Regions from separate parts of the Sodalis sp. RH20 genome, predicted to be linked through region 3. Evidence: riboswitches for the same ligand, from Rfam matches in the RefSeq annotation. Region 3 holds a riboswitch; each other region holds the start of a gene.

Region 1 (10,354 bases), 790 kb from region 3:
TTTATACCCTCTTTTGCACAAACTTATCCACAGATGATTGCCGCAGGCAAAAATTGCCGAGCATCGCGCAATCGTTTTCGCTACAATTCACGCAAATTTTATCGGCTCGCGTATTTTATCAAGCGGCGGCTTTTTTCAGTAAAAAACCGCCGCTTGATACCAGTTTTTTATTAAAGCTATCCAATCAAGGGATAAATTGACCATGCAACAACCACGTCCTGTTCGCCGCGCCTTGCTCAGTGTGTCTGACAAAGCCGGTATCGTAGAATTCGCTCAGTCATTATCGCAACGCGGCATCACGCTGCTCTCCACCGGCGGCACCGCGCGGCTGCTGGCGGAGGCAGGGCTGCCGGTGACCGAGGTTTCCGATTACACCGGTTTTCCAGAAATGATGGATGGACGGGTGAAAACCCTGCATCCCAAGGTCCATGGCGGCATTCTGGGGCGACGCGGCCAGGACGATGCAATTATGCAACAGCACCATATCGACCCCATCGATATGGTGGTGGTTAATCTTTATCCGTTTGCCAGCACAGTGGCGCGTGAAGGCTGTACCCGCGAGGAAGCGGTGGAGAATATCGATATCGGCGGGCCTACCATGGTGCGCTCCGCCGCCAAGAATCATAAAGACGTGGCGATCGTGGTTAACAGCGGCGATTACGCCGGGATCATTGCCGAGCTGGATGCGCATAACGGCTCGCTGACGCTGGCGACCCGTTTTGATCTGGCCATCAAGGCCTTTGAGCATACCGCCGCCTACGACAGCATGATCGCCAACTACTTCGGCAGCCAGGTACCGGCCTATCACGGCGATACCACCGTACCCGCCGGACGTTTCCCACGCACCCTTAACCTGAACTTTATCAAAAAACAGGATATGCGCTACGGAGAAAACAGCCATCAGCTGGCCGCCTTCTATATAGAAGAGCCGGTGCGGGAAGCCTCGGTCGCCACCGCGCGGCAGTTGCAGGGCAAGGCGCTATCCTATAACAATATCGCCGATACCGACGCCGCCCTGGAGTGCGTAAAGGAATTCGCCGAGCCGGCCTGCGTGATTGTCAAGCATGCCAATCCTTGCGGCGTGGCCACCGGCGGCGCGTTGCTCGAGGCATATGAGCGCGCCTATAAAACCGATCCCACCTCGGCGTTTGGCGGCATTATCGCCTTTAACCGCCCTCTTGACGCCGCCGCCGCGCAAGCCATTATCAGCCGCCAGTTCGTGGAAGTGATTATCGCGCCGTCCGTTAACGACGACGCCCTGGCCATCCTTGCCGCCAAGCAAAATGTCCGTGTACTGGCCAGCGGCGTCTGGTCGTCCCGGGTGCCGGCGCTGGACTTCAAGCGGGTTAACGGCGGCCTGTTGATACAGGATCGCGACTTAGGCATGGTCGGCGAGGCGGATCTGCGCATCGTCACCGAACGCCGGCCGACCGCAAGCGAGCTGCGCGACGCGCTTTTTTGCTGGAAAGTGGCTAAATTCGTTAAATCCAACGCCATCGTTTATGCCCGCGATAACATGACCATTGGTATCGGGGCGGGCCAGATGAGCCGCGTTTATTCGGCGAAAATCGCCGGCATCAAGGCGGCGGACGAAGGGCTGGACGTGCGCGGCTCGGCCATGGCCTCCGATGCGTTTTTCCCGTTTCGCGACGGAATTGACGCGGCGGCGGTCGGCATCAGCTGCGTGATCCAACCCGGCGGTTCCATTCGCGATGACGAAGTCATTGCCGCGGCCAACGAACATGGCATCGCCATGATCTTTACCGGTATGCGTCATTTCCGCCACTAAGCCCAGGAGCGACCAATGAATATCTTAATTATCGGGAACGGCGGCCGCGAGCATGCCCTGGCCTGGAAAGCCGCCCAATCGCCGCTGGCGGATAAAGTCTACGTGGCGCCCGGCAATGCCGGCACCGCCCTCGAACCGGCGCTTGAAAACGTCGACATCGGCCCGACCGATATCCCGGCGCTGGTCGCCTTCGCCCAAAGCCACGCCATCGGCCTGACCATCGTCGGCCCCGAAGCGCCGCTGGTGATGGGCGTGGTGGATGCGTTCCGCTCAGCCGGCCTGCCGGTATTCGGCCCGACCAAAGCGGCGGCGCAGTTGGAAGGCTCGAAGGCGTTTACCAAGGATTTCCTGGCCCGCCACCATATCCCCAGCGCGGAATACGGTAACTTTACCGATATCGACCAGGCGCTGGCCTACGTGCGCAGCAAAGGCGCGCCCATTGTTATCAAAGCGGACGGCCTGGCCGCCGGCAAAGGCGTGATCGTGGCTATGACGCTTGCGCAAGCGGAAGCGGCCATTGAGGATATGCTGGCCGGTAACGCCTTCGGCGATGCCGGGCACCGCATCGTGGTGGAGGAATTCCTGGAAGGCGAGGAAGCCAGCTTTATCGTGATGGTGGACGGCGATCATGTCGTGCCGATGGCCACCAGCCAGGACCATAAACGGGTCGGCGACGGCGATACCGGTCCCAACACGGGCGGCATGGGGGCATATTCCCCCGCCCCGGTGGTTACGGATGAAATCCACCAGCGTGTTATGGATCAGGTTATCTGGCCGACGGTGCGCGGCATGGCGTCGGAAGGGAATATCTATACCGGCTTTTTATATGCCGGACTGATGATCAACGCCGATGGCCAGCCAAAGGTGATTGAATTTAACTGCCGCTTCGGCGATCCGGAAACCCAGCCCATCATGCTGCGCATGCGTTCCGATCTGGTGGCGCTGTGCCTGGCGGCCACCGAAGGGCATCTGGATCGGGAAAGCTCGTTATGGGATGAGCGACCGGCCCTGGGTGTGGTCCTGGCCGCCGGCGGCTATCCGGGGGACTACCGCACCGGGGACGAAATCAGCGGCCTGCCGACGGCTGAGACAGCAGGCGAAAAAGTCTTTCATGCCGGCACCTGTCTGGCGGACGGTAAGGTACTGACGCAGGGAGGGCGGGTTTTGTGCGTTACCGCGCTGGGCGAAACGGTGGCGGATGCTCAGGCCAGGGCCTATCACGCGGCGAAGTCTATTCGCTGGCAGGACAGTTTCTGCCGGTCGGATATCGGCTATCGCGCGATCCAACGCGAGCAATAATCCTGTCATCATCTGGTGTCGCGCATTCATGACGTTGGGCAATGCGCGGCGCCCTGTCGATGTTGGCTTGCAGGCGGGTGACTACAACTCGCTTTTTTTAGGTTGCCAGTGGCAGAAGTCTTCATTGGCGACCAGTAACAGCTGCGTCCCTTCCGGTGCCTCCAGCCAGGCGATGCCCAGTTGCCCGGTGGAATGTTGGGCGCGCGCCGCAATCCACGAGGCCGAGCGCTGGTCAAAATCAGGCCGCGCCGTCTTGCCGTCGCAGGTGGCTATCACGCCGTCGCGCCATATCCCCTGCATCAGCTTTACCTGTCCGGCACGTAGCGTGCTGCTGACATCCAGCAGTCGCCTGGCTTCAAACTGATACAACGCCAGTTCGTCATCACTGAGTTTTTCACGCAGCCCATCGCGCTGACGCTGCATATAGCTGGGATTACCCTGATCGTCAAAGCGGATTTGCACGGTTTGCGGATGTGCGCCGTTTTGCGTCCGGTTAATCTGGCGCACGTCGTCATGGAGGAATTGATAGCGGGTAATGATGGTATTTTCGCCCTGATAGGGGCTGTAGACGCTGACGATATTGACCGTTTGCTGTGCCGCGTCGTCTTTACGCCATAAACGCATGGCGCCCCGATCGGCGACATAACCGCTGGCGGTGAACGCAGGCGGCGCCTTGGAATGCGAACCGCATGCCGTGAGGAGACAGGCCAGCAGCCCGAGCCAACCGCACCGGCGCAAAAACAAAAGGGGCACGGTTGCCCCTATGCTTAATCTTTTCACCAACACACGGTGGTTACTTAACAGCGTCTTTCAGAGCCTTGCCAGAAACAAATGCCGGAACATTGGCCGCGGCGATTTTGATTTCTTTACCGGTCTGAGGATTACGGCCAGTGCGTTCGTTGCGATGATTAATTTTGAAAGTACCGAAACCAACCAATTGTACTGCATCACCCTCTTTAAGAGACTCGGTAATTGCTGCCAAAGTGGATTCCAGAGCCGACTTCGCCTGCGCCTTCGAAAGATCGGCCTTATCAGCAATTACATCAATCAGTTGAGTCTTGTTCATATGTTATCCTTACAGTGTGTTTATCGCTTGCTAAGCATCGAGTACGACGGATAAGCCGGAATACGGCACTCTCCTGCAAACACGCACCGATAGCCACTTTTTTTATGCCCCCCCAAATGTAGACCAGACGGGGTGCAGATGTGAAGTATTAAGACATGGCAAAACAGGTCTTAAATCACGTTTTATTGCCTTATTGCTGTAAAATTATTCCAATATTGCTAATTCCGGCTTCGCGCAGGTCTGCGCGCAGCCCTTTGATCAATTCTACGTCGCGGTTTTCACAATCAGCTAACAGGCGAAAAATTTCCCACTGAATGTCCCATTCCTCTTCAATCGAGGGCAGGGCATTCAGCTCCTCTTCGGTCATTTCCCGCTCCGCATGGGTCATTTCCAGCATGGCCACGGTGCGGATAGAGGTTTCGCTGACGGTGACGGCATGCTCCAGCGTTTCACCGCTCAGCCGCGAGTGCAATAATTCACTCAGGGCCACACAGGCATCAATCGCCGGATAAACGCCGTAAAAATCGTAATCATCCGCTGCGGGAATGCATTCTTCCAGCTTTTCCAATTGTAAATCAAAATTGACCTTAGCATCTTTAACAACCTGTGTCTCCCAAACCAGGTCGAGAATACGCCGGTAGACGGCAGGGTCGCCAAAGCCGGTCTGTACGCAGAACAGTTGATAATTGGGGTACATCCGTTCACACAGCGACGCCATAAAAATGACGTGCTGCCAGGCTTCCTGCTTTTCCAGACGTAAATGTATCGGGTTACGTAACATCGCGCTATTCCATTACTCTTAATCTGCGTCGCAGTGTACCTGAAATTAGCCGGTTACCCTATTCCAGGTCGAAAAAGTCCGGTTCGCCGCGCCCCTGCTCCCACTGTTTAAACGCGGTGCGATTAGAGGCCACCGCATCCGCCCAGCGGGTAGGCTCCGGCAAGCGGTAGCCGCGCATGCATTGTTGTACCCAATACAGGGCAGTGTCCATGCCGACGCGATGGCCGGTGGAGATGAATAAAGGATTGCAGCGGATCTTGCTGCGCCATACCCAGGCAAGCTGTTCACCTTTATCCATCAGCGGCGCCCTGGCGCCCGCCTCATCGCTCAAGGGCTCAAACCGGCCGCACAGCCGGCGCTTAGCCACGCCGATAGTCGGCTGGTCGACCAACAGGCCAAAATGGCTGGCGACGCCCAGACGGCGCGGGTGGGAAATACCATGGCCATCGACGAACAGCAAATCCGGCCGCTGATTCAGCTGTTCCCAGGCGGCCAGCAGGGCGGGATACTCGCGAAACGACAAAAAACCCGGAATATAAGGCATGGTGGTCGTTACACGGGCAATGCGGTATTCGAGAAGCTCCAGCGACGGAAAACGCAGCAGCGCGATAGCCGCGCGGGTAACGTCGCCCCCCTGTTCGAACCCCACATCGGCGCCGGCGATTATCGCGGGCGTGGAAAAAGCGAAATCGTCATGGCGTATGACCCTACTGGCGGTGGCGACCTGCTCGGCGCGCAATGCTGTTATATCCATGTTTTTTCCACCTTTTTCACCAGTCTTTACAGATGATAGGGGCGCGACAGGCGATGCACCGCCTCAACAAAAATGCCCGCATGTGCCGGCGGCACGTCCTGATGGATACCGTGCCCCAGATTGCAGACATGCCCCTCACCCCGGCCGAAACCGGCCAGAATGGACTCCACTTCCTGTTCAATACGCGCCGGCGGCGCGTACAACACCGAAGGATCCATATTGCCCTGCAGCGCGACCTTATCGCCCACGCGACGGCGCGCCGCCTGAATATCGGTGCTCCAGTCCAGGCCCAGCGCATCGCAACCGGTTTGCGCCATGGCTTCAAGCCATTGGCCTCCGCCTTTGGTAAACAGCGTTACCGGCACCCGGCGGCCTTCATGCTCCCGCTGCAGGCCGTCGATGATTTTTTGCATGTAATCAAGGGAAAACTCAAGATAGCCGCTGCCGGTCAGCACGCCGCCCCAGGTATCAAAGATCATCACCGACTGCGCCCCGGCGCGAATCTGGGCGTTCAGGTACAGCGTTACGCTCGCCGCCAGCTTATCGAGCAATAAATGCAGCGTCTGCGGCTCGGCGTACATCATTTGTTTGATTTTAGTGAAGACTTTGCTGGTGCCGCCTTCAACCATATAGGTGGCCAGGGTCCAGGGACTGCCGGAGAAGCCAATCAACGGCACTTCTCCGCGCAGGTTGCGCCGGATGGTGCGTACGGCGTCCATCACATACCCCAGCTCCACCTCCGGATCCGGTATCGGCAACTGCTCCACGTCGGCTTTACAGGTAATCGGACGGGCAAAGCACGGCCCCTCCCCCTGTTCAAAATACAATTCCAGTCCCATGGCGTCGGGAACCGTCAGGATATCCGAAAACAGGATCGCGGCATCAAGCGGAAAACGACGCAACGGCTGCAAGGTCACTTCACAGGCCAGTTCGGCATTCCTGCACAGTGACATAAAATCACCGGCCTCGGCGCGGGTGGCTTTATATTCCGGCAGATAACGCCCGGCCTGGCGCATCATCCATACGGGCGTGACATCAACAGGCTGGCGCAGCAGGGCGCGCAGATAGCGGTCGTTCTTCAGTTCATGCATACAGGATTCCCTTGCAGTTATGAATGGAGTGTAGCATGCGGGCCGTCATTTTCCCGATCGGCGCGGCAGAGCGCGACCGTGTCCTCAATTAAGCGCCTGGCCACGGTGCCGGGCGGCGGCAGCAGGGGCAGCGCGTCATAACGGTACCAGCCGGCATCAAGGATTTCATTATGATCGGGGGTGATTTCGCCGCCGGCGTACTCCGCCATAAACGCCATCATCAGCGAATGCGGGAAAGGCCAGGGCTGCGAGGTGACATAACGGACGTTTTTCACCTTAATCCGCGTCTCCTCCATGACCTCGCGGGCCACGGTCTGCTCCAGGGTTTCCCCCACCTCGGCAAAACCGGCCAGCACCGTGTAAATGCCGCCGCGATGGCGGGTATGCTGGGCCAGCAGGATATCGTCGCCGCGGCGGATCGCCACGATAATACAGGGCGCGATTTGCGGATAATACCGTTCATGGCAATGATCGCACAGGCAGGCCCATTCCCGGTTACTGACGCGCATCTCATGGCCGCAGTAGCCGCAATAGCGATGGGAACGATAAAACTCCGCCAGTTGCACGCCCCGGCCCGCCAGTTGGAACAAGCCTGGGTCGCTATCGATGATCTGGCGCACCGAGCCCATATCCCGGGGCATGGCGTGGCGTACCAGCCAGGCGGGCGACCCCTCCCATTCGCCGATAAGCGTCGCTGTCAATCCTTGAAGTGACCAGGCCGATGCCGTTCCAAATGGCAGTTCCCCCTTGGGTAACCACAATTTGCTGTCCTGGCTGACGATCCACCAGCCATTTTCGCTACCGTTGAGTTCTTGTTCCATTTTAGTTGCACTACCTCTTATTCACTGGCAAGCTAGAAATTAGCTTTAATTGATGAGTAACGCAGCGTTACTTTATTACATCGGAGTCAATCATGCTAAACCAGCTGGACATTCTGGCTCAACGCGTTGGCGGCAGTAACGAACTGATCGATCAGTGGATACTGGCCCGCAGGAAGTTGCTCATTGCGTATTACCATCTCATCGGTCTTAAGCCCAATAAAGAAAAGCATACTCCCCTGGACGAAAACGCGCTGGACGACTTTTGCCATAAACTGGTGGACTACCTTTCCGCCGGCCATTTCCATATCTACGATCGTATCGTTCAGGACGCGGACGATACCAGCAGCAGCAAAAGAATCATCAGTACCCAGTTGTATCCGGCGTTGCAGGAAAATACCAAACAAATCATGGCATTTTATGATAGCCAATTGGAAACGGCCATCGATCATGATAACTGTATGGAGTTCCAACAGGCGCTTTCCGGCGTGGGCGAGGCCCTGGCCACGCGTTTTGCCCTGGAGGACAAACTGATCCAGCAGGCGCTGGAATATAAAGCGGACTACCTGGCCTCGGTGCCGGCCGCCAATAATCCGGACGTATCGCGTCTGGCGTAATTTTGCGGTAAGCAGTAAGTCGTAACCGGTCCTTCACGGGCCGCTATATCTTGTCGGAGTGCCTAGCGCGTACATTACGCCAGGCTGAGACCGTTAATTCGGGATCCGCGGAACCTGATCGGGTTAATACCTGCGAAGGGAACAAGAGTAAAGCAACGCTTTGATTTATAGTCTATTTTGCTAAATTCAAAGCCCGGCCTCATTACTCCCGTAGCGCTCCTGACAAGCAATTTTCCCGTTTATTGTGAGGAATTGCTATGTCGTTATCCAAAACCACCCCTTCCCGCCGTGAGCAGCGCGCCCAGGCGCAGGAATTCATCCATCGTCTGAAAGGCGAAGCCTTCCCCAACTCCCGGCGTATTTATCTCCAGGGCAACAGCGCCGACATCCGGGTGCCGATGCGGGAGATCGCGCTTAGCCCCACGCTTATCGGCGGCAACGGCAAAACGCCGCGCTACGAAGAAAACGAGCCGGTGCCGGTATACGACACCGCCGGACCCTATGGCGATCCGGCGACAGAGATAGACGTGCGCGCCGGCCTTCACCGCCTGCGTTCTGGCTGGATTGAGCAGCGCGGGGACAGCGAGGCGTTGAACAGCCTAAGCTCGCGTTATACCGGCGAACGCCGGGCCGACGAGGGCCTGGATGAGGTTCGTTTCGCCCCCAGCCATACGCCGCGGCGCGCCAAATCCGGCCGGCGCGTCACGCAATTGCATTATGCCCGCGCTGGCGTCATTACGCCGGAAATGGAGTTTATCGCCCTGCGGGAAAATATGGGCCGTGAACGCATCCGCGGCGACGTATTGCTGCAACAGCATCCCGGCCAGAGCTTCGGCGCGCATTTGCCGCCGGATATTACCCCGGAGTTCGTGCGCCGGGAAGTGGCCGACGGTCGTGCCATTATCCCCGCCAATATCAACCATCCGGAGTCGGAGCCGATGATTATCGGCCGCAATTTCCTGGTCAAGGTCAACGCCAATATCGGCAACTCGGCCGTCAGTTCATCCATTGAGGAAGAGGTCGAGAAGCTGGTCTGGGCGACCCGTTGGGGAGCGGATACGGTGATGGACCTGTCCACCGGCCGCTATATCCATGAAACCCGCGAGTGGATCCTGCGCAACAGTCCGGTGCCCATCGGCACGGTGCCCATCTACCAGGCGCTGGAAAAAGTCAACGGCGTGGCGGAAAACCTGACCTGGGAATGCTTTCGCGACACCTTGCTCGAGCAGGCGGAACAGGGCGTGGACTATTTTACCATCCATGCCGGCGTGCTGTTGCGTTACGTGCCGATGACCGCCAAACGGTTGACCGGCATCGTGTCGCGCGGCGGATCCATTATGGCCAAATGGTGCCTGTCGCATCACCAGGAAAGCTTCCTGTACGAGCATTTTCGCGATATTTGCCAGATTTGCGCCGACTACGACGTCTCATTATCCCTCGGGGACGGCCTGCGTCCCGGCTCCATCCAGGATGCCAACGACGAAGCGCAGTTTGCCGAACTCTATACCCTGGGCGAATTGACCAAAGTTGCCTGGGAGTACGACGTGCAGGTGATGATCGAAGGCCCTGGCCATGTTCCCATGCAGATGATCCGGCGCAACATGACCGAACAGCTGGAGCATTGCCACGAAGCGCCGTTTTATACCCTGGGGCCGCTGACCACCGATATCGCGCCGGGTTACGACCATTTTACCTCCGGCATCGGCGCCGCGCTTATCGGCTGGTTCGGCTGTGCGATGCTGTGCTACGTCACGCCGAAAGAGCATCTGGGCCTGCCGAACAAAGAAGATGTTAAGCAGGGGCTTATTACCTATAAAATCGCCGCTCACGCCGCCGATCTGGCCAAAGGCCATCCCGGGGCGCAAATACGCGATAACGCCATGTCCAAGGCACGCTTTGAATTCCGTTGGGAGGACCAGTTTAATCTGGCCCTGGATCCGGCCACCGCCCGCGCCTATCACGATGAAACGCTGCCGCAGGAATCCGGCAAAGTAGCCCATTTTTGCTCCATGTGCGGTCCGAAATTCTGCTCGATGAAAATCTCCCAGGAGGTCAGGGATTATGCCGCCGCCCAGGCGATTGAGGTACGGGAAAGCGGCATGGCGGAGATGTCGTCGGCGTTTCGCGCCAGCGGCGGGG
Region 2 (10,354 bases), 2.6 Mb from region 3:
ACGCCAGGCGCAATGAAAACGCGTTGTTCAACCTGCGGCTGTTTGAAACGCCCACCTTCGCCATCGGCCTGCTCGGCAGCCTGCTGGGCCGCATCGGCAGCGGCATGCTGCCGTTTATGACGCCGCTGTTTTTACAGCTCGGCATGGGCTACACCCCTTTTCACGCCGGGCTGATGATGATCCCGATGGTGATAGGCAGCATGGGCACCAAACGCATTATCGTGCAGTTGGTCAACCGCGCCGGTTATCGGAACGTCCTGACCGGCGCCACGCTCGGGCTGGCGGCGGTGAGCCTGGTGTTTCCGCTGGTGGCGCTGGCGGGCTGGACTTACGCCATCCCGGTGGTACTGTTTTTCCAGGGCGTGGTTAACGCCATGCGTTTCACCTCGATGAACACCCTGACGCTCAAGGATCTGCCCGATCCGCTGGCCAGCGGCGGCAACAGCCTGTTGTCGATGGTGATGCAGCTGTCCATGAGCCTGGGCGTGACCACGGTGGGCATCCTGCTGGGCTTGTTTGCCGGCGGCCAGGCGCCGCTGGCGACAGGGGATATCCACGGCGTGTTTATCGCCACCTATTTATGCATGGCGGTGGTGATTGCCCTGCCGGCGCTGGTATTTATGCGCGTACCGCCGGACACCTCGCCCAATGGGCTATTGTCCCAAAGCGACCCGAAGGGCCAATGAGGCGTAAAATGAAATTCGGCATTACCGCAAAGCTGTTCCTCGCCATTTTCGCCACCTGCATGTTGGTGGTGATTACCATGCACTGGGGCGTGCGCGTCAGCTTTGAGCGCGGTTTTATCGATTATATTAAACGCAGCAATAACCAGCGCATCGAGCTGTTAAGCACCGCGCTGGCCGAACAGTACCAGTTGCACGGCGACTGGCGTTTCCTGCGCAATAACGACCGTTTTGTCTACCAACTGCTGCGTTCTTTTGAACAAAACCTGGACGAGGGCAAGAACCTGCCGCCCCACGGCCTGCGCACCCAGATCTGGGTGGTGGACGCGCAGCGGCAAAAGCTGGTCGGGCCGGGCGGCCCCCTGCCGGATGAAGGCCCGCGCCGTGCGATCAACGTGAACGGCACCCTGGTCGGCTGGGTGATGTCGACGCCGGTCGAGCGCCTGACACGCGATGCGGATATCAGTTTCGACGCCCAGCAGCGGCGCACCAGCTGGCTGATTGTCGCGCTGGCGGGACTGCTGGCGGCGGCGGTTACCTGGCTGACCGCGCGCGGCCTGCTGGCGCCGGTCAAACGGCTGGTGAGCGGGACCCATCAGTTGGCCGCCGGCAACTTTTCAACCCGGGTGGAGACCGGCACCCAGGATGAGCTGGGGCGGCTGGCCAATGACTTTAACCAGTTGGCCATGTCGCTGGAAAAAAACGACGCCATGCGCCGCGCGTTTATGGCCGATATTTCCCACGAGCTGCGCACGCCGCTGTCGATACTGCGCGGCGAGCTGGAAGCGCTGCAGGACGGGGTGCGCCAGCCCACCGGCGAATCCCTCGCGTCCCTGCAGGCGGAGGTCGCCATCCTGACCAAGCTCGTGGATGATTTACATCAGCTTTCCCTCTCCGACTCAGGCGCGCTGGCCTATCGCAAGGACCGGGTGGACGCCATCCATATCCTGGCTATCGCCGCGGCCTCGTTTCGGGAACGTTTTGTGCTCAAAGGGCTGGACCTGACCCTGGCGCTGCCCGATAAGGCATGGATATTCGGCGATGCGGATCGCCTGACGCAGCTGTTCCTCAACCTGCTGGAAAACAGTTTGCGTTATACCGACGCGCCGGGCAGCGTGGCCGTCGAGGGATGGATACGGGAAGACAGCCTGACGCTGCGCTGGCGGGACAGCACGCCCGGGGTCGAGGATGACCAGCTTACGCAGATTTTTGAACGGTTCTACCGTACCGAGGGCTCACGCAATCGCGCCAGCGGCGGCTCGGGGCTCGGGCTGCCTATTTGCCAGAATATCGTCGAGGCGCACGGGGGACGCATATCGGCCGCGCATTCGGCTTCTGGCGGCCTGCAAATCACGGTACAATTACCCCTCGATCAACGGGCACCCAGGACTCTATGAGCGAACTCGACAGCGCGCCGCTAACCATCCTTATCGTCGAGGATGAGCCCAAGCTTGGGCAATTACTGGTGGATTACCTCCAGGCGGCGGATTACCGCACCCATTGGCTGACGCGGGGCGACGAAGTGGCCGACTATCTGCTGAAGACGCCGGCCGCGCTGGTGCTGCTGGATTTGATGCTGCCGGGCCGCGACGGCTTGTCGGTGTGCCGCGATATCCGGCGCTTTTCCGATGTGCCGATTATCATGATGACCGCCAAGACCGATGAGATCGACCGCCTGCTGGGCCTTGAAATCGGCGCGGATGATTATATCTGCAAACCTTACAGCCCGCGGGAAGTGGTGGCCCGGGTCAAGGCCATCATGCGCCGCTGCTATCGTCCGCAGGCCTGCGCGCCGCAGCCCAGTCCGTTAAAAATCGACGAGAACAGGTTCAAGGCCAGCTACCGCGATCTGGCGCTGGATTTAACCCCGGCGGAATTCCGCCTGCTGAAAATACTGGCCGGCGCGCCCGGCCAGGTCTTTTCGCGCGAAGCCCTGCTCAACCAGCTGTATGACGATTACCGCGTGGTGACCGACCGCACCATAGACAGCCATATCAAGAATTTACGCCGCAAGCTGGAAGCACTGGCCGACGATGTGGTGTTTATCCGCGCCGTCTACGGCATGGGCTATCGCTGGGAAGCCGAGCCCGGAGATTTAATTTAACCGATTCAGCCACGGTGACAGCCGCGATCGTCTCCTATACTTCATTTAGCGCGAAGGCGCCGTGCAACGTTGAGGAGGAGCCGACATGGCAACCGTACATTATGAGCTGGAAAAAGTGAAGAACGGGCATTTCATATTTAAATTAAAGGGTAATAACGACGAAATCATTTTATCCAGCGCCACCTTTTGCAGCAAGGCGTCAGCGGAAAATGCCATTCGTTTCGCCCGTTACAATGCCCCCGACGAGAATAACTACGAGCTGAAAAGCAGCCGGGACCGGCATGCGTATTTTATTCTGCGGGGCGGCAATTATCAAATCCTCGGCCAAAGCGGTCCTTACAATTCCGAAACCGCCGCCCGACGAGGCATCAAAGCCGCGATGGAATGCGCCGCCACGAAAGAGATCATGGATTTGACGGCCTGATCCGTTCCGCCGGGGGCGCATCCGGTGTCCCCGTTGCGATGAATTAACCCTGCCTGTTATCGGTTTTTGCTGATCTTTTCCCCGCCAGGGGCTAAAATCCCGTGCTGCACTGCCCCCGCAGGGGCAGCCTGACTTGACATCAGACGAGATTTATCATGTTTACTCCGGAATTACTCTCACCCGCCGGTTCGTTAAAAAATATGCGTTACGCTTTTGCCTACGGCGCCGACGCGGTCTATGCCGGCCAGCCGCGCTATAGCCTGCGGGTACGCAATAACGAATTCAATCACGAAAACCTGTCCGCGGGCATTCAGGAAGCCCATAGCCTGGGTAAGAAATTCTATGTGGTGGTGAATATCGCCCCGCACAACGCCAAGCTGAAAACCTTTATCCGCGATCTCACGCCGGTGGTCGAGATGGGTCCCGACGCGCTGATCATGTCCGATCCCGGCCTGATTATGCTGGTGCGCCAGGCGTTTCCGGCCATGCCCATCCATCTGTCGGTCCAGGCCAACGCGGTAAACTGGGCAACGGTAAAATTCTGGCAGCAGGCCGGACTGACCCGGGTGATCCTTTCCCGGGAACTGTCGCTGGAGGAGATTGCGGAAATCCGGGCGCAGGTACCGGAAATCGAGCTGGAAGTGTTTGTCCACGGCGCCCTGTGCATGGCCTATTCCGGCCGCTGCCTGCTGTCGGGATACCTCAATAAGCGCGACCCCAACCAGGGCGCCTGCACCAATGCCTGTCGCTGGGAATATAACGTGCAGGAGGGCAAGGAAGACGAGGTAGGCAATATCGTTCATCAGCATGAGCCGATCGCCGTTACCCAGGTTGAGCCGACGCTCGGCATTGGCGCGCCGACCGGCAAGGTGTTCATGCTGGAAGAGGCCCAGCGCCCCGGCGAATATATGAGCGCGTTCGAGGATGAACACGGCACCTATATCATGAATTCAAAGGATCTGCGCGCCGTCGCGCACGTGGAACGCCTGACGGCGATGGGCGTGCATTCCCTGAAAATAGAAGGCCGCACCAAATCTTTTTATTATTGCGCGCGCACCGCCCAGGTCTATCGCCGGGCGATTGACGACGCCGTGGCCGGCAAGCCGTTTGACGCCTCCCTGCTCAAAACGCTTGAGGGCCTGGCGCACCGGGGTTATACCGAAGGCTTCCTGCGCCGCCATGTCCATGAGGATCAGCAGAATTACGATTACGGTTATTCTGTTTCAGACCGCCAGCAGTTCGTCGGCGAATTTACCGGCGCCCGGCGCGACGGGCTGGCCGAAGTGGACGTGAAAAACAAATTCTCCCGCGGCGACAGCGTGGAACTGATGACCCCACAAGGCAATATCAGCTTTACCCTGGAACGCATCGTCACCGGCAAAGGCGCCGACGCCGACGTGGCGCCGGGCAACGGCCATAGGGTCTACCTGCCGATCCCGGAGGCTATCGACGTGCGCTTCGCCATATTGTTGCGAAACCTGCCGGGCACCACCACGCGTAATCCGCACGGCAGCGTCGCGGCGGCGGACAGCACCGCGGGCTGATCGTTCAACGAAATTCAGCATTGGTCATCCGGAAATTAGAATTGGGTCACAATACGTACCGGGGGCAAAGCGTATAATGCGCTTGCTGAATCAAAATGCAAAACAATGACCCAGCCTCACCAGGAACCACCTCTTTCGCCAGCTCATCCTCCCTTGAGCTGGCTTTTTATTTGGCGAAAAGCCCCTTCATGACGCATTATCATTTCTGTATGAAAACCCCTACTTCAAGGAAAGGCATTGATGCAATCAGCCATGGCAACCACTCCCGCCTCACTGCTTATCGTGAACGGCAAAAGCGCGGGTAACGAAGAGCTCAGACTGGCGGTGGAGCAGCAACGCGAAGCCGGTTTTCCGCTGCACGTGCGCGTTACCTGGGAGCATGGAGACGCGCAGCGCTACGTCGAGGAAGCCGTTCGCCTGCGGGTGGACACGGTCATCGCCGGCGGCGGCGACGGCACCATTAACGAAATCGCCAGCGCCCTGGCGCTGCTGCCGGCGGCGCGCCGCCCTTGCCTGGGTATCCTGCCGCTGGGCACCGCCAACGATTTTGCCCTCAGCTGCGCCATTCCCCAGGAGCTGGATAAAGCGCTGATGCTGGCCATTAACGGCAAGGCGGTGGATATCGACATCGCCCAGGTTAATCACGATCGTTATTTCATCAATATGGCCACCGGCGGCTTCGGCACCCGCATCACCGCCGAGACGCCGGCCAAGCTGAAATCCGCCCTGGGCGGCGCATCCTATTTTATCCATGGTCTGCTGCGCATGGATACCCTGAAAGCCGACAGCTGCGCAATCCGCGGCCCGGGCTTTAACTGGGCGGGCGAGGCGCTGGTTATCGGTATCGGCAACGGCCGCCAGGCCGGCGGCGGGCAGGCGCTTTGCCCGGACGCGCTGATCAACGACGGCCTGCTGCAGCTGCGCGTTTTCGCCTCGGAGGCGCTGCTGCCGATCCTCCTCAACAGCCTGACCAGCGATGAGCAAAACCCCCATGTCATCGCCGCTTCTCTGCCCTGGCTTGAAATCGAGGCGCCGCATGAGGTCACCTTCAACCTCGACGGTGAGCCGCTGAAGGGAAAAAAATTCCTGATTACCATCTTGCCGGCGGCGCTGGCATGCCGTCTGCCGCCCCTTTGTCCGCTGCTGGCCTAGGGGAACCGGCCATGTCGCCGCCAGTGATTTGATCTTACGCACATTTTCGACAGTCCGGGACGACACGCGCAAGAATTTGTATAACAACTTAGGGTAATCTATAGGCTATGTAGCTGTTTCAGGAAGTTATCATGCAAGCATTTTCACCCGCCCTGCCCGCGCCGCAAACGCTTTACTACAGCGCCGGGGAAGCCCATCCCCTGGAGACGCTGACGGAAAAAAGCCTGTGCGACATGGTCGAGGATATGAAAGTCACCCAGAGTGACAAAGAACATTATATTACCGGCTGGATGGGGCCCCACAGCGTGGTGGTTATCCATAACTACCGCGAAAAGCGCGGCACCTCCAACGGTTTTGTGTTGACCAAAGAGAACCAGTACCGGCTCAGCGTGCAATCCATTGAGTTCCGCATCCCAAAATTAATCCTTTGGCTGTCGCTGCGCCGCAATCCGCGCACCATGACGCTGATTACCTACAATACGCTGGGCGATATGGTCAGCCCGCTGATGCAGTTTCGCAATATGACCGATAAGCCGGTCAAGCGCATGCTGGAGCAGGACTGGCAGGCGCTTAACGACTATATCGGCATGGCCTGCTGGCAGTTGGAAAACGGCAATCCGCTGTGGCATCAGCTGCTGCAGACGTTAACGCCCGACCAGCTATCAGGCTTGATCAACGCGCCGGTGTTCAGCGAAAAACGACTGCAAAAAGACGGCGAGTACGAAGGTTTCTGGGCCGGGAATGTCTTTATCGGCCGCTGTCTCGGCCCTTATCCGGCGCTGCAATTATTATGGCGCGATGAAGACAACCAGATGCAGCCGGGGTATATCTATACGGCGGTACCGGAATACCGGGGCGGCACGCCCCTGCCGTCATTGCGCATCCGCCCGCACCGCGGCGAGAACAGTTATTTGCTCAACGCCTTCGACGCCCGGCATCTGCACGACGCCCGCTCGCTGCTTAACTTTGCCCAGGGCATTCTCACCGGAATGTCACCACCACTGGTGGAAATGATGGACCGGCCCGATCCCCTGCCCGACCTGTAGATCATCCGCATGTAGCAGCGCCTGCTGCAGCCAGGCTTTGGCCGCCGCGAGCGTTTGCGCCCAGTCGTCATGCAGCGGACGCAGGGCCGCCAGCGCGGCGGAGAGCGTGCAACCGGTGCCATGGGTATGCCGGGTGTTCACCCTGACGGCGTCGAAACGCCGTTCGTCCGTGGCGGTGATAAGCCAGTCGGGACTGGAGTCGCCATGCAGGTGGCCGCCCTTCATCACCACCGCCTGGCAGCCGTAGGCCAGGAGTTCCCGGCCCTGCCGGCGCATTTCCTCCTCGCTGGCGGCGGCGCGGCAGCCCAGCAGCGCCGCCGCTTCCGGCAAATTAGGGGTGATGATGGACGCCAGCGGCAATAAGACATCCCGCACGGCGCTCACGGCATCCGGCGACAGCAGGAAATCGCCGCTTTTCGCCACCATCACGGTATCGAGCACCACATAGGGTATGGGATATTGCCGCAGTTTTGCCGCCACCGTCCGCACGATGTCCGCCTGCCCGAGCATGCCGATTTTGGCGCTGTCGATACGCAGGTCCCCGAGCACGGAATCCAGCTGGGCGGCGACGAATTCAGCGCTGATAGGATAGATGGACTGCACGCCGCGGGTATTTTGCGCCACCAGCGCGGTGATGACCGTGGCGCCATAGGCGCCAAGCGCCGAGAAGGTTTTTAAATCAGCCTGGATACCGGCGCCGCCGCTGGGATCGGTGCCGGCGATACTGAGCAGGTTATGGCAGCGCTTCATGGTATATCCTCCTCCTGCAGGCCGTACAGCCGGTCGAGGAAGCCGACGGCAAAGCTGCCCGGACCCGCCGCGTCCCGGGCGGTTAACCGCCCGGCCAGCGCCATGATCCTGCAGGCGGCGGCCAGATGCTGCAACCGATCGCCCGGCAGGGCGCAAAACGCCGCCGCCACGGCCGATAAGGCGCAGCCAGTACCGGTGACGCGCGTCATCATGGCGTCGCCGTCGGTCACGGACCAGACCCGATCGCCGTCGGTGATAAAGTCCACCCGGCCGGTAACCGCGACCAGGGTGCCATAGTCCGCGGCCAGCCGGCGGGCAAAAGGCAGGGCGAGGCGGGAGTCGTCGGCGCTGTCCACGCCGCGGCCCAGGGCCGGCTGCCCGGCCAGCGCCAGGATTTCCGAGGCATTGGCGCGAATGGCGGCGGGTTTTAACGGCAATACGCCCCGGGCGAATTCAGTACGGAAGGTTAATGCGCCCACGGCCACCGGATCCAGCACCCATGGCGTGCCGGCCTGATTGGCCGACGTAATGGCGGCCATCATCGCCTCGGCCCGCGGCGCGGTCAGCGTGCCGATATTCACCAGCAGCGCATCGGCCATGGCGGCGAACTGAACCGCCTCACAGGGTTCGATCACCATGGCCGGGGCGGCGCCGACGGCCAGGAGCGCATTGGCGGTAAACGCCTGTACCACGTCATTGGTCATACAATGGACTAATGGCTTGCGCTGGCGCAGCAGGGTAAGGGAAGACGCGGCGGCTAAGCCGGGCAGTTCGGCAGGTTCGGTAATCATAGCGCTCCCAGCCGGCGCTGAGGAAGACGGACCCGGCGGGACAACAGGCCGTGACTTCCCTACGCTGGCATTATCCAGATCAGGTCATACGGGTAAAATCTCAGTCCGGCGCACAGCGGCGGACACCCCGAGTCAAGTGGCATGATTATCCGGCGGGCGGGAGAAAAGATCAATGGTGAGTTTGCCGGCGGAGCCTGGTCCCTCCGCCGGCGTCGATCTCATAAACACAATTATCAGCAGACTTAATAATAAGGCTATGAGCAGGGCCGCTGGGGACTGACCAACATCCGGCCGTAACAAACGTCCCCGCAGAATTGCGCACCCGTGGCGCCGGTGGGCGTCAACCACCACTGCGCACTGTCCCCGGCCCCCTCCAGGCGGGCAAATCCCGCCTCGGCCAGCGCGCTTAACCGCCCGGCCAGCCAGGGATCGTCTTTTATCGGCGGGGAAAAGCGCCAACGGGGCTCAGCATGACAAAACATTGGCTTATTATTCATGAGATCGATTAAAATTATTTTATGGAGATGCTCAGAGGAATATGCCGTTAATGAAAACAAAGCTAATAAATTAAAAAGACAGAATCTAATCATGCCTACCTTCAACAGCCAGAAGAATCACCGGGCAATGATAGCATCAAATTTCTCGCGGCAACGCCTGCATCTTAAACACTATATAAATGATTGCAAATATATTGGCAACGCTGTCCATTTTAAGCCGACAGCATAATAAAACTCCCACAGATGGACAGGGTTGTGATCGCGTTGCGCGAAATGATAAATGGATAGTTAACCAAATAATTTAAGTTCCGTGGCCCGGCTGATGGCATGTTTTGCATTCGTAACGCCTAGCTTATCAATAATATTTCTGATATGAAATTTTACCGTTCCCTCGCGTATTGCCAGGATGGTCGCGACCTCGCCATAGGTTTTTCCGACACTGGCCCAGAATAATACTTCTTTTTCCCGGGGAGACAGCGCCTGGACGTGTGATCTCTCGCCATGGGACGTGGCGTCGGGCAACGTATTTTGCATAAAGTTCAATACCTTATCATGAGTGCTAATCAGCAGCATCTGCAGTCTTTCTTTGTTTTGCTCAATGAAATGATAAAAGTCCTCCTTTCCCTGGCGGTTGCTGATGCTTAATGTAGCCAGGTTGTTATCGCAATCATGCAACGTAAAAGTGTAGCCGCTGTCAAGCCGGTAATATTTTGACAGCCTGAAAAAGCTATGCTCTTGTATTATCGACGGATTATCAGGCCAAAAAAAAGGGGTGAATTTCCGGCAGGCGATGAGCATCACCGGGTCGATTTTTTGATAACCGTAACTGCGGTATTGATTCAGCCAGCCGCTGGGGTAGTCGGATATTATATAGGCTGGGAAGTTATCGCTTTTATTCATCATAAAGTAGGCAAAACAGAACGCGTTGGCGTTCTTGAATATCTGCTGAAGATAAAGTTTGATTTCTATTTTCATCGTTTGGATAAAGAAATCTTGATTATTCTCTAAGGGTTTTTCCATAAAATATGCCTGCCATATTAACTAACACTCATCATTTATTATCCATAAGGGGTAATAAAGAGCAGTTTCAACATGTAATACCGGTGGGATTTTGGATAATATAAGAGGCAGGCTATGGATGCAACCTCTAACAGTTTTATCAATCATTGCGGCGCTAATGACTGCCGCCCAGGGCTTGCGCTACCCTCATACCGGTGTTTAAGACGGTTTATCCTCAGCGGCATCCCGCGTTTATATTAATCTAGTTTAAGCTTCAGCTAGATGCGACCGGATAATAATCGCGATCGCCTGCCGACGGACCGCACCGCGCCGGCACCGCATCCTATACCGCCTGGAAATAATA
Region 3 (10,354 bases):
CCAGTGCCCGGCTCAACATATAAAACCAAACTTACGGCAAGCGAAAATACCGCAGGACTTTTATATCACCCCCCGCCACGAGACATCACATCCACTCCCGGTATTCCTGCTCGGACAGTGAATCCGTATGCCATTGGGTTACCTGTAACAACAGCGCCATGCGCTGTCCGCTGCGGCCCCTGTCGGGACGGATCACGCCGCGCCCGCAGATGGCGATAAAATAATGCTGATAAAACCGGCGCAAATTGGCTATTTTCATCGTTACAATCCCTATTCTGCCCTTTCGACACGACCAGTATCGGCTTAAGATACCGGAAGAAAAACAGATGACTTTTTAAGGAGTGTTCCTCTTTTATGTCCTCGCCACGCCTGCAGCAACAATTTATCCGCCTGTGGCAAAGCTGCCAGGGCAAGACACAGGAAACCACCCTGAACGAACTGGCGCAGGCGCTGAGCTGTACGCGCCGGCATGTGCGTACGCTGCTGAAAACCATGCAGGAAATGGGCTGGCTGCAGTGGCAGGCGACAGCCGGGCGCGGCAAGCGCTCGCAGCTGACCTTTCACTATACCGGCCTGGCGTTGCAACAGCAGCGGGCGGAGGATCTGCTGGAGCAGGATCGCATCGAGCAGTTGGTCCAACTGGTGGGCGATAAGGACAGGGTACGCCAGATGCTGCTTTCCCATCTGGGCCGCAGCTTCCGCCAGGGCAAGCACATATTGCGGGTACTGTATTATCGCCCGCTGCTGAACCTGCTGCCCGGCAGTCCTTTGCGGCGTTCTGAGAACCACATCGTGCGGCAGATTTTCAGCGGCCTGACCAAAATAAATGAGGAAAATGGGGAACTGGAAGCGGACCTCGCCCATCATTGGCAGCAAATTTCGCCGTTGTTATGGCGCTTTTACCTGCGTCCGGCGATCCATTTTCATCATGGGCGGGAACTGACGCCGCAGGATGTGTGCAGCTCGCTGCTGCGCCTGCGGGGAAATCCGCTGTTTTGCCATATAAAAGCTGTCTCGTCCGCCATCCCCAATACCGTTGATGTCGCCCTGACCGCCGCGGACGACTGGCTGCCCTGGCTATTGGGCAGCGTGCCGGCCATGATTTTGCCGCAGGAATGGGAGACGATGCCGGACTTCGTCCGCCGTCCCGTCGGCACCGGACCCTATGCGGTGATCGACAACCGGGAAAGCTTATTGAAGATTCGCGCCTTTGATGATTATTTCGGCTATCGCGCACTGATTGATGAAGTGAATATCTGGATCTTGCCGGAACTCACCGCCGAGCTGAGCTATTCCGGCGTCCAGCTCCAGGCGGATAACAGCACCCCGGGTCAATTGGAAACCCGGCTGGAGGAAGGCTGCTATTTCCTGCTGTTTGATGCCCGTTCGCCGCTGATGCAAAACGATGATACCCGCCGCTGGCTGAGTGAAAATATCGATCCCATCGCCATGCTGACCGAGGCGGGATCGGCCTACCAGCATTACTGGTCGCCGGCCTACGGTATCCTGCCGCGCTGGCGCCATAGCCGGGTCGCGCAACCGCGGCCAAGGCCCGCGGAGCTGCGCAGCATCACCCTGACGGTTTATCGCGCCCATTCGGAATTCGATGATCTTTGCCGCGCGCTCGGTGCGGTGCTGGCCCGGCAGGACATCGCGCTGGTGATCAATACCGTGGATTATGCCGCCTGGCATAACGGTGAGGCCGAGAGCGATTTATGGCTCGGCAGCGCTAATTTTTACCTGCCGCTGGATTATTCCCTGTTCGCCAGCTTTTACGAGATGCCGCTGATGCATCATTGCCTGCCGGCCGACCTTAGAGACGCGCTGGAGAAATGGCGCGGCAAGGGCCTGTCCATGGCGCAATGGTGCCAATCGCTTATCACCGGCCATCGCCTGCACCCGCTGTTCCATCATTGGCTGATTCTACAGGGCCAGCGCAGCATGCGCGGGGTCAGGATGAATACGCTGGGATGGTTTGATTTCAAATCCGCCTGGTTCGCCCCGCCGGACCCGCAAGACACATAAGACACGTAAGACACGTAAGACAGGCTGTTAAGCCAGGGATAAAACCATTACACTTGCATTTGTTCTCAACGGGGTGCGAAGCGTCCGGCATAGCGTTAGCCGGCGCGCAAGCTGAGAGTATACCCGTCGAACCTGATCCGGCTAATACCGGCGAAGGGATTTGAGAGTGCGTCCCGCTGCCGCCTCAAACGCCTTTGCCGCCTTTTTTTTTCCAGGAGCGCAAAGTGTTGAAAAAATGGTTACCCTGCCTGCTATTGCTCGCCGCCGCCCCGGCGTTGGCAAAACCCGTCCTGACGGTTTATACCTATGATTCCTTTGCCTCCGAATGGGGCCCGGGGCCGGCGATAAAAACCGCCTTTGAAAAAGACTGTGGCTGCGAGCTGAAATATGTCGTGCAGGAAGATGGCGTCGCCCTGCTCAACCGTCTGCGCATCGAAGGCAAGAACAGCGACGCGGATGTGGTGCTGGGCCTGGATAACAACCTGCTTAAGCCCGCGCAGGATACGCATCTCTTTACGGCGCATAACGTCGATACCGCTCATCTGACCTTGCCGCAGGCGTGGCATGATCCCACCTTCCTGCCTTTTGATTACGGGTATTTTGCGTTTGTCTATGACAAGAACAAGCTGAAAAATCCGCCCAAAAGCCTGCATGAGCTGATAGACGGGCCGCAGGCGCTGAAAATCATTTACGAAGATCCGCGCACCAGTACCCCGGGACTGGGCTTATTGCTCTGGGTGCAGCAGGTATATGGCGATAAAGCGCCCCAGGCCTGGCAACGGCTGGCGAAAAAAACCGTTACCGTGCCCAAGGGCTGGAGCGAAGCCTATGGCTTATTCCTGAAAGGAGAAGCGGACATGGTGCTCAGCTATACCACGTCGCCGGCCTATCATATCAACGAGGAAAAGAAGGATAACTATGCGGCGGCGACCTTCAGCGAAGGCCACTATCTCCAGGTCGAGGTGGCCGGACAATTAGCCGCCAGTAAAAATCCGCAGCTGGCGCAGCAGTTTATGCGTTTTGTCGTTTCCCCGGCTTTCCAGCAGACCATTCCCACCGGCAACTGGATGTATCCGGTGATCAAAACCGCGCTGCCGGCCGGCTTTGACGTATTGCCGGCCAAGACGTTGAATTTCAGCGCGGATGACGTGGCGGCCAAACGCGGCGCGTGGACCCAGGATTGGTTGCGTTCCGTCAGCCAATGATGCCTGGCCGATGATACCGCGCTGGTTATGGCCGGGACTGCTGGCCGCGCTGATGCTGACGGCCGTGGCCCTGACGGCGGTCGGCGCCTTGTGGCTGAACGCGCCGACGCTCCAATGGCGCGACGTGCTGTCGGACAGCTATCTGTGGCATGTCCTGCGTTTTACCTTTTGGCAGGCGCTGCTGTCGGCGCTGCTATCGGTGCTGCCCGCCGTTTTTTTGGCGCGGGCGCTTTACCGCCGGCGGTTTCCGGGACGCCTGCTGTTGCTGCGCTTTTGCGCCATGACGCTGGTGCTGCCGGTGCTGGTGGCCGTGTTCGGCATCCTGAGCGTGTATGGTCGCCACGGCTGGCTGGCGCAGCTATGCCTCTGGCTGCATATTCCCTACGGTTTTTCACCCTACGGCCTGCGGGGGATCCTGCTGGCCCATGTATTTTTTAACCTGCCGTTGGCCACCCGCCTGTTGTTGCAGGCGCTGGAAGGCATTCCGGTGGAGCAGCGCCAGCTGGCCGCGCAGCTGGACATGGCGGGCTGGCATTTCTTCCGCATTCTTGAGTGGCCTTATCTGCGCCGTCAACTGCTGCCTGCGGCGGCGCTGATATTTATGCTGTGTTTCGCCAGTTTTGCCACGGTGCTGTCGCTGGGCGGCGGACCGCGGGCGACCACCATTGAGCTGGCGATTTACCAGGCCTTAAGCTATGACTACGATCCCGGCCGCGCGGCGCTGCTGGCCCTGGTGCAAATGATCTGTTGCCTGGGGCTGGTCTTGTCCAGCCAACGGCTGACCCGCGCGTTTCCCGTCGGCGCGACGCATTTTTCCCAGTGGCGCAATCCCGGCGATAATCTGGCGCGCCGTTTTACCGACGCGCTGGTTATTGTCCTGGCGCTGGTGCTGCTGGCGCCGCCCCTGCTGGCCGTGGTGGCCGGCGGTGTCAATACGGGCATGGCGCGGGTCCTGTCGCAGCCGGCGCTGTGGTCGGCATTGCTGACGTCGCTGCGCATTGCCCTGGGCGCAGGCCTGCTGTGCGTGGCGCTAACGCTGATGCTGCTATGGAGCAGCCGCGAGCTGAGGCTGCGTCAACGTCCCTGGTCCGCGCAACTGCTCGATCTTAGCGGCATGCTGATCCTGGCGATGCCGGGCATTGTGCTGGCCACCGGTTTCTTCCTGATCGCCACCCATACCCTGGGATTGCCCCGTTCCCCCTATGCATTGGTCATACTGACCAATGCGCTGATGGCCATTCCCTACGCCCTGAAAATTCTGGAAACGCCGATGCTGGACCTGGCGGAAAGGTATAATCGTTTATGCCTGTCCCTGGATATGCGCGGCCTGACGCGGCTACATTGGGTGGAATGGCGCGCGCTGCGCCAGCCGATTGGCCGCGCCATGGCATTCGCCTCTATCCTGTCGCTGGGTGATTTTGGCGTGGTAGCGTTGTTCGGCAATGAACATTTCCGGACCCTGCCGCTCTATCTTTACCAGCAAATCGGCGCTTATCGCAGCGAGGACGGGGCCGTTACCGCGCTGTTCCTATTGGCGCTGTGCTTTTTACTATTTACGCTAATCGAGAAACTCACGGGGCTGCATGATAAGACTGGATAAAGCGACCTATCTTTACCAACATTTGCCGATGCGTTTTGACCTGCGGCTGGCGGCGGGAGAAAAGGTCGCCGTCCTGGGCCCCAGCGGCGCCGGCAAAAGCACCCTGCTCAACCTGATAGCCGGTTTTCTGCCCCTGCACAGCGGCAGCCTGTGGTTAAACGGCCAGGATCACAGTGCCACCCCGCCCGCCCGGCGCCCCGTCTCCATGCTGTTCCAGGAGCATAACCTGTTCGCTCACCTGACGGTGGCGGAAAACATCGGCCTTGGGCTGCATCCGGGGTTGGCGTTGACTCCGGCGCAACGGGAAGCGTTAAATGCGGTGGCGGCACAGGTAGGGCTGGAGAAACTGCTGGACCGCCTGCCGGGGCAACTGTCCGGCGGGCAACGGCAGCGGGCGGCCCTGGCGCGTTGTCTGGTGCGCGACCGCCCCATCCTGCTGCTTGATGAGCCGTTTTCCGCGCTCGACCCCGCCTTGCGTGTCGATATGCTGCAACGGGTGGACGACGTGTGCGCCAGCCGCGGCCTGACCCTGTTAATGGTATCGCACAACCTGGATGACGCCGTGCGCATCGCGCCGCGCACCCTGCTGATTGTCGATGGCCGCATTTATTACGACGGCCCGACCGCGCGCCTGGCGAGCGGCGAAGCCGGCGAAGCCGCCGTCCTGGGTATTGCGCCGCACGCGCCGGACCCGCGCCCGCGGTTGACCGGAGAGGATTAACATCACCGATGCCCGGCGCCGCATAATGACGCGATGGCTTCGCGTGCTGGAATAAGATCGCGGCAAATAGCCAAAAATAGCATTCTTGAGCCGATTCACATTTTGCCAAATAAATTGTTACTAATATGAGATAGAATTAAATGCCGCCTGGAAATGCCGCAGAGCATCCATTGGTAAGGGCTTATTGTTGCACCCCAGTGGTTACAGGCATCGGCAGTAATAGCATTTTAATTATGTTGTACTAATGAACGTATTTGTAAACAGCTTATCGTCAATGCTGGGGAAACTCATATATAAAATAATCAAGATACGGCAGAAAAGCGTCATGCGTTTTCGCATGCCGCCTGGCAATGCCCGCAATTTACGAGTAGTGATTTTTATCGCCAGCGTTTCAGCCCGCCTATAAGGGAGTTGGGATGCTGGCCTTTCACGCCAAAAAGCCGCCATCCGGCCCCATCCCGGTATCACCCCACTGAATACCCCGCGCACAACATCATGATTATATTGTCAAACATATTACACCACCCCCCATTACGTTTTACAACCACTGCTGTTACGTCCCTCCGCGGCGGAAGAAAAACCGGCCTGCGCTTTAGCTGGTCGCCGTTTTTTCGCCACACATAAGCTTTTTTTTATTATTATCCATGTTTTTTTCTTTGAATTTAATGAAAAATAAGAAATTACGTATAAATAGCATTTTAAAGTTAAGATAATTTAACATTAGAATAAATATTGACTTGCTTCACACTATTATTTGAGAATGTTGTTTGATTTATTGCAATTAGAGTTTATATTAAATAAAAATCATATATAAAAATCACTTATTAAACATCCACTTCGATTATTGTATATTGAGTACAATCTGCATTAAGTTTTAAAGAATCTTATTTAACACAGCTGAATTTAACTTTACGCGACAGTAGGTCATGCACCCTGCGCAAGAAGGGACAATAGTGACTGTCATCTTTTTCTCATTAAAAATTTATGCAAACCATTAATTTAAACATCAGGAGAAACTGAATCACCGCGGCAGCAATGCCTTTGTGCAAATTTTACTTCTTATCAGACCAAACATCATAAATGACGGGATGAATCGTCAACCGTCAAATACGATTTTATTATCGGGGGTTAACTATAATGAGTGACAAAATTCTTAAAAAAATTGACTTCTTTGCCCAGCAGGGCGTCAAATACACTAACATCGTGTTTCAACTTAAACGAAACAATGCCGGCACGTATTACTTTTCAGAAGCGCAAAAAATTGAGCACGAGCTCAAATTTAACTTTGAAACCATGGGAGTTTCCCCTTTATTTGACATATCCGGCAGCCCTCGTGATGATGCGGCCAAAGAAATGAATAAAACATTTGGCTTGGATCGCTATTTCAAAATCAAATTTTTTAATGAGAATGTCAACGCTGTTGAATATATTAATGAAATACTTCACGCCATTGCGCTATTCAGCTCAGTCGAGACGGTTTATCCCACTACCGAACCCGTATCGCTACGGGGCGCAAGAAGTTATAACGCTCTTCACACCGAGCAACCCACCCTTGATGATGAGCCCAAAACGCTTAACGGCGTGGAAAATTATAACTTCGTCCCTTTACAATATTATCTTTGGCCTGCCCGGCATTGTTTCAATAGCTTCAGGCTCGGCGGTGTCGACGGCACCGCCGGTCTAAGTTACGCCGGGGGCAGGGGCGAAAATGTCACCATCATTACCAACGAGCCTGATGCCTGGTTCACCGGTCATAATAACCTTCCTCCGGAGCGCGCTATTGTCGAAGGCGCCGTCACCGTCGGCTGCGACAATACCGCGTCCGTGGGTGTGATGGCGGGGCTGGAGCTGGGGTATGGCATTATGGGGATCGCCAGCCGGGCGAAGGTGGGTTATGCCGCCCGGGGCCTGCAATATCTCTATAACCTTTATCACCGTCTTAAGGCGGGAGACGTTATCCAAATAGGTATGCAGCATCAAGGAGGAAATAGATCTTATTATAATCAGGAATGTTATCTTCCGGTCGAATTTGAACCTGCCTGGTTTGATATGATCTCCGCGTTAACATCCAAAGGTATCCACGTTATTGAGGCGGCGGGGAATGGCGCGATTAATTTAGACCATCCGATACTTAACGGCAAATTCAATCGTCATCAAAGGGATTCAGGCGCTATTATTGTCGGAGCCCTCGACCCAAGGACGGGGCTAAGGGCCGCCTACAGTAATTTTGGTTCGCGCATAGACAGTTCGAGCTGGGGTGATTTTGTGGTAACGACCTCATACGGTTATGCCACGCTGCTCAATAAAACCAATGCCTGGTACATCAATAATTTTTCCGGCAATTCGCCGGCCAATCCCATCGTGGCGGGTGTGGCGGCATGCCTGTCAAGTATTGCCATCGCCAATAAAAAAAACCTTACCGCCCCGCAGTTCCGTGAATTACTCACCAGTACCGGAACGGTGCTGGCGGAGAATTTTTCCTCGATTATAGGAACGCAGCCGGATTTAGGTAAGGCGATATATACCTTATTCTCCAAATACTGAAGCCGTCGGTCACACCCTGACCACTTTCCAGAATTGAGCCGCGTAGATCGGCATCAGCGGATGCTGGATAAGCGCAACCAGCGCCGCCGCCATCGCCAGGAGGCAAAGGGGGGCCAGCCAGCGCAATCGCGACAGCGGCAGCCAGCGGGTGAGGCGATCGGCCTGGCGTTTATCGGTTCGCAACCAGCGCCATCCAAGCCAGCCGGCCAGCCAGCCCAACAGGGCCACGCCTAACAGCAGGCCACGGAATTGCCCGGAGTGCTGTCCGTCTGGGATATTAATAGCCACCCCGGCCAGGATGCCGGGCATAAAATACGCAGGTGGCCAGGTGAGGCAGCCGATAACATTGGGCAAGGCGAATTTCAGGGGCGGCAGGTCCAGCATCCCGGCCACCATCGGCACCAACGGCCGGGTAGGGCCGATAAACCGGCCGGCCAGGATCGTCAACACGCTATGCCGGTGCAGGGCATGTTCGATTTTATTCAACGTGGCGCGGTTTTTTTTCAGGAAAGACCAGCGTTTCAGCGATTTTTTACAGCCATGGCCGATAACATAGGAAATCCAATCGCCAAGAAAGCATCCGATAATGCCGGCCGCCCAGGCGGGATAAAATCCCATCGCGCCGCTGCCGATAAGCGCGCCCAGCGTCGCCATCATCACCGTACCCGGTAATAACAGCCCGACAAAAGCCAGGGATTCAAGAAATGCCACCAACGAGACGGCAAAAAGCGAAAAAGCCAATGACTGCGTAACCCAGTGTTCGAAAAAAGCCAGCATAACCCCCTCAGGTTTCTATAAGCCGATGGATTGTCAGGGCTAGAAGGCCCGCCGGTCAACGTAACAATTGTATGAAGATTTGGCTGCGCTTGTCCGGACGCGGCGCAACTGGACAAATACTGTATAAATAATCATAATTATCAGGTTGCCCGAGATAAGGCGACGCTTCATTTACTTTAACCGGATATCCAGACGCCATGCCAGACCAATCCCTGCCCGGCCAGGGTTTTGTCCTTACCCGCCACTGGCGGGATACTCCCGACGGCGCCGTCATCGATTTCTGGCTGGCGACCGATGGCGGCGCGCGGAAAATCAGCCTGCCGCCGCAGCAAGCGGTGGCGTTTATGCCCGCGGAGTGCCTGCCGCGCGCGCAAACCCTGGCGGCCGCCATCCCCGGCTGCGAGCTGCGTCCGCTGGCGCTGCGTGACTTTCATCGTCGCCCGGTGGTCGGCGTTTACTGCCGGCACTATCGCGATTTAGGCCGGCTGGAAAAACGGTGCCACGAGTCCGGCATACCGCTGTATGAAGCCGACATTCGCCCACCGGAGCGTTATCTGATGGAGCGTTTTATCACCGCCCCGGTCTGGTTTGACGGCCATGTGCAGGAAAACGGCGTTATCACCCACGCGCGGCTTAAGCCGTCGCCTGATTACCGGCCCGCGCTGAAACTGGTTTCGCTGGATATTGAAACCAACCGTTTTGGCGAACTCTATTGCATCGGTCTGCAAGGCTGCGGGCAGCGGCGGGTTTATATGCTGGGCGAGCCCCCGGCCGCCGGCGCCGGGTCGTCCGGATTCCTTGAATACGTACCCACCCGCGCGGCGTTGATCCAGTGCCTGAACCAGTGGTTCGCCGACCATGACCCCGATGCCGTTATCGGCTGGAACCTGGTGCAGTTCGATTTACGTATCCTGCAAAAACAGGCGGAACGCTACCATCAGCCTTTGCTGCTCGGGCGCGGTGGCGCGGCGCTGGAATGGCGCGAACATGGCGCCAAGGCGGGACATTATTTCGCCAGCGCCGCCGGCCGCCTGATTATCGACGGCATCGAGGCGCTGAAATCCGCCTTCTGGCAGTTTTCCTCGTTTAGCCTGGAAAACGTGGCGCAGACGCTGCTGGGCGAGGGAAAGGATATCTCGACGCCCTACCAGCGCATGGACGAAATCGACCGGTTGTACCAGGAAGATAAGCCGGCGCTGGCCCGCTACAATCTCAAGGACTGTGAGCTGGTGACGCGTATTTTTGACCATACCCGCCTGCTGGCGTTTCTGCTGGAACGCGCCACCGTCACCGGGCTGGCCGCCGATCGCAGCGGCGGATCGGTGGCCGCGTTTACCTGGCTCTACTTGCCCAGAATGCACCGGGCGGGTTTTGTGGCGCCCAATCTTGGCGATGTACCGATGCAGGCCAGCCCCGGCGGTTATGTCATGGATTCCCGCCCCGGCCTGTACGACTCGGTGCTGGTGCTGGATTATAAAAGCC

The links. A riboswitch is a leader RNA that binds a small molecule or an ion and turns the genes downstream of it on or off. The one in region 3 is predicted to bind thiamine pyrophosphate.
Region 1: it holds a riboswitch for thiamine pyrophosphate, as region 3 does, so the genes downstream of both, thiC (phosphomethylpyrimidine synthase ThiC) here and thiB (thiamine ABC transporter substrate binding subunit) in region 3, are expected to answer to the same signal.
Region 2: it holds a riboswitch for thiamine pyrophosphate, as region 3 does, so the genes downstream of both, thiM (hydroxyethylthiazole kinase) here and thiB (thiamine ABC transporter substrate binding subunit) in region 3, are expected to answer to the same signal.

The regions. Positions count from the first base shown of each region.
Region 1 covers NZ_CP178733.1:4,491,577-4,501,930, forward strand. The annotation lists gene ACL2XM_RS20480 (hypothetical protein) at 1-174, shown strand, start outside; gene purH (bifunctional phosphoribosylaminoimidazolecarboxamide formyltransferase/IMP cyclohydrolase) at 203-1,789, shown strand; gene purD (phosphoribosylamine--glycine ligase) at 1,805-3,088, shown strand; gene ACL2XM_RS20495 (DUF1481 domain-containing protein) at 3,170-3,841, opposite strand; gene hupA (nucleoid-associated protein HU-alpha) at 3,882-4,154, opposite strand; gene ACL2XM_RS20505 (YjaG family protein) at 4,345-4,935, opposite strand; gene nfi (deoxyribonuclease V) at 4,994-5,689, opposite strand; gene hemE (uroporphyrinogen decarboxylase) at 5,716-6,780, opposite strand; gene nudC (NAD(+) diphosphatase) at 6,798-7,601, opposite strand; gene rsd (sigma D regulator) at 7,694-8,215, shown strand; TPP riboswitch at 8,260-8,373, shown strand; gene thiC (phosphomethylpyrimidine synthase ThiC) at 8,473-10,354, shown strand, end outside.
Region 2 covers NZ_CP178733.1:342,641-352,994, reverse strand. The annotation lists gene mdtD (multidrug transporter subunit MdtD) at 1-686, shown strand, start outside; gene baeS (two-component system sensor histidine kinase BaeS) at 695-2,080, shown strand; gene baeR (two-component system response regulator BaeR) at 2,077-2,787, shown strand; gene ACL2XM_RS01680 (YegP family protein) at 2,873-3,211, shown strand; gene yegQ (tRNA 5-hydroxyuridine modification protein YegQ) at 3,367-4,755, shown strand; gene yegS (lipid kinase YegS) at 5,008-5,907, shown strand; gene ACL2XM_RS01665 (hypothetical protein) at 6,039-6,953, shown strand; gene thiD (bifunctional hydroxymethylpyrimidine kinase/phosphomethylpyrimidine kinase) at 6,900-7,703, opposite strand; gene thiM (hydroxyethylthiazole kinase) at 7,700-8,494, opposite strand; TPP riboswitch at 8,534-8,634, opposite strand; gene ACL2XM_RS01650 (hypothetical protein) at 8,749-8,976, opposite strand; gene ACL2XM_RS01645 (helix-turn-helix transcriptional regulator) at 9,280-10,011, opposite strand.
Region 3 covers NZ_CP178733.1:3,699,337-3,709,690, forward strand. The annotation lists gene sgrT (glucose uptake inhibitor SgrT) at 86-259, opposite strand; gene sgrR (HTH-type transcriptional regulator SgrR) at 355-2,025, shown strand; TPP riboswitch at 2,085-2,202, shown strand; gene thiB (thiamine ABC transporter substrate binding subunit) at 2,250-3,230, shown strand; gene thiP (thiamine/thiamine pyrophosphate ABC transporter permease ThiP) at 3,241-4,830, shown strand; gene thiQ (thiamine ABC transporter ATP-binding protein ThiQ) at 4,814-5,551, shown strand; gene ACL2XM_RS17070 (S8 family serine peptidase) at 6,689-8,095, shown strand; gene ACL2XM_RS17075 (DedA family protein) at 8,105-8,872, opposite strand; gene ACL2XM_RS17080 (DNA polymerase II) at 9,070-10,354, shown strand, end outside.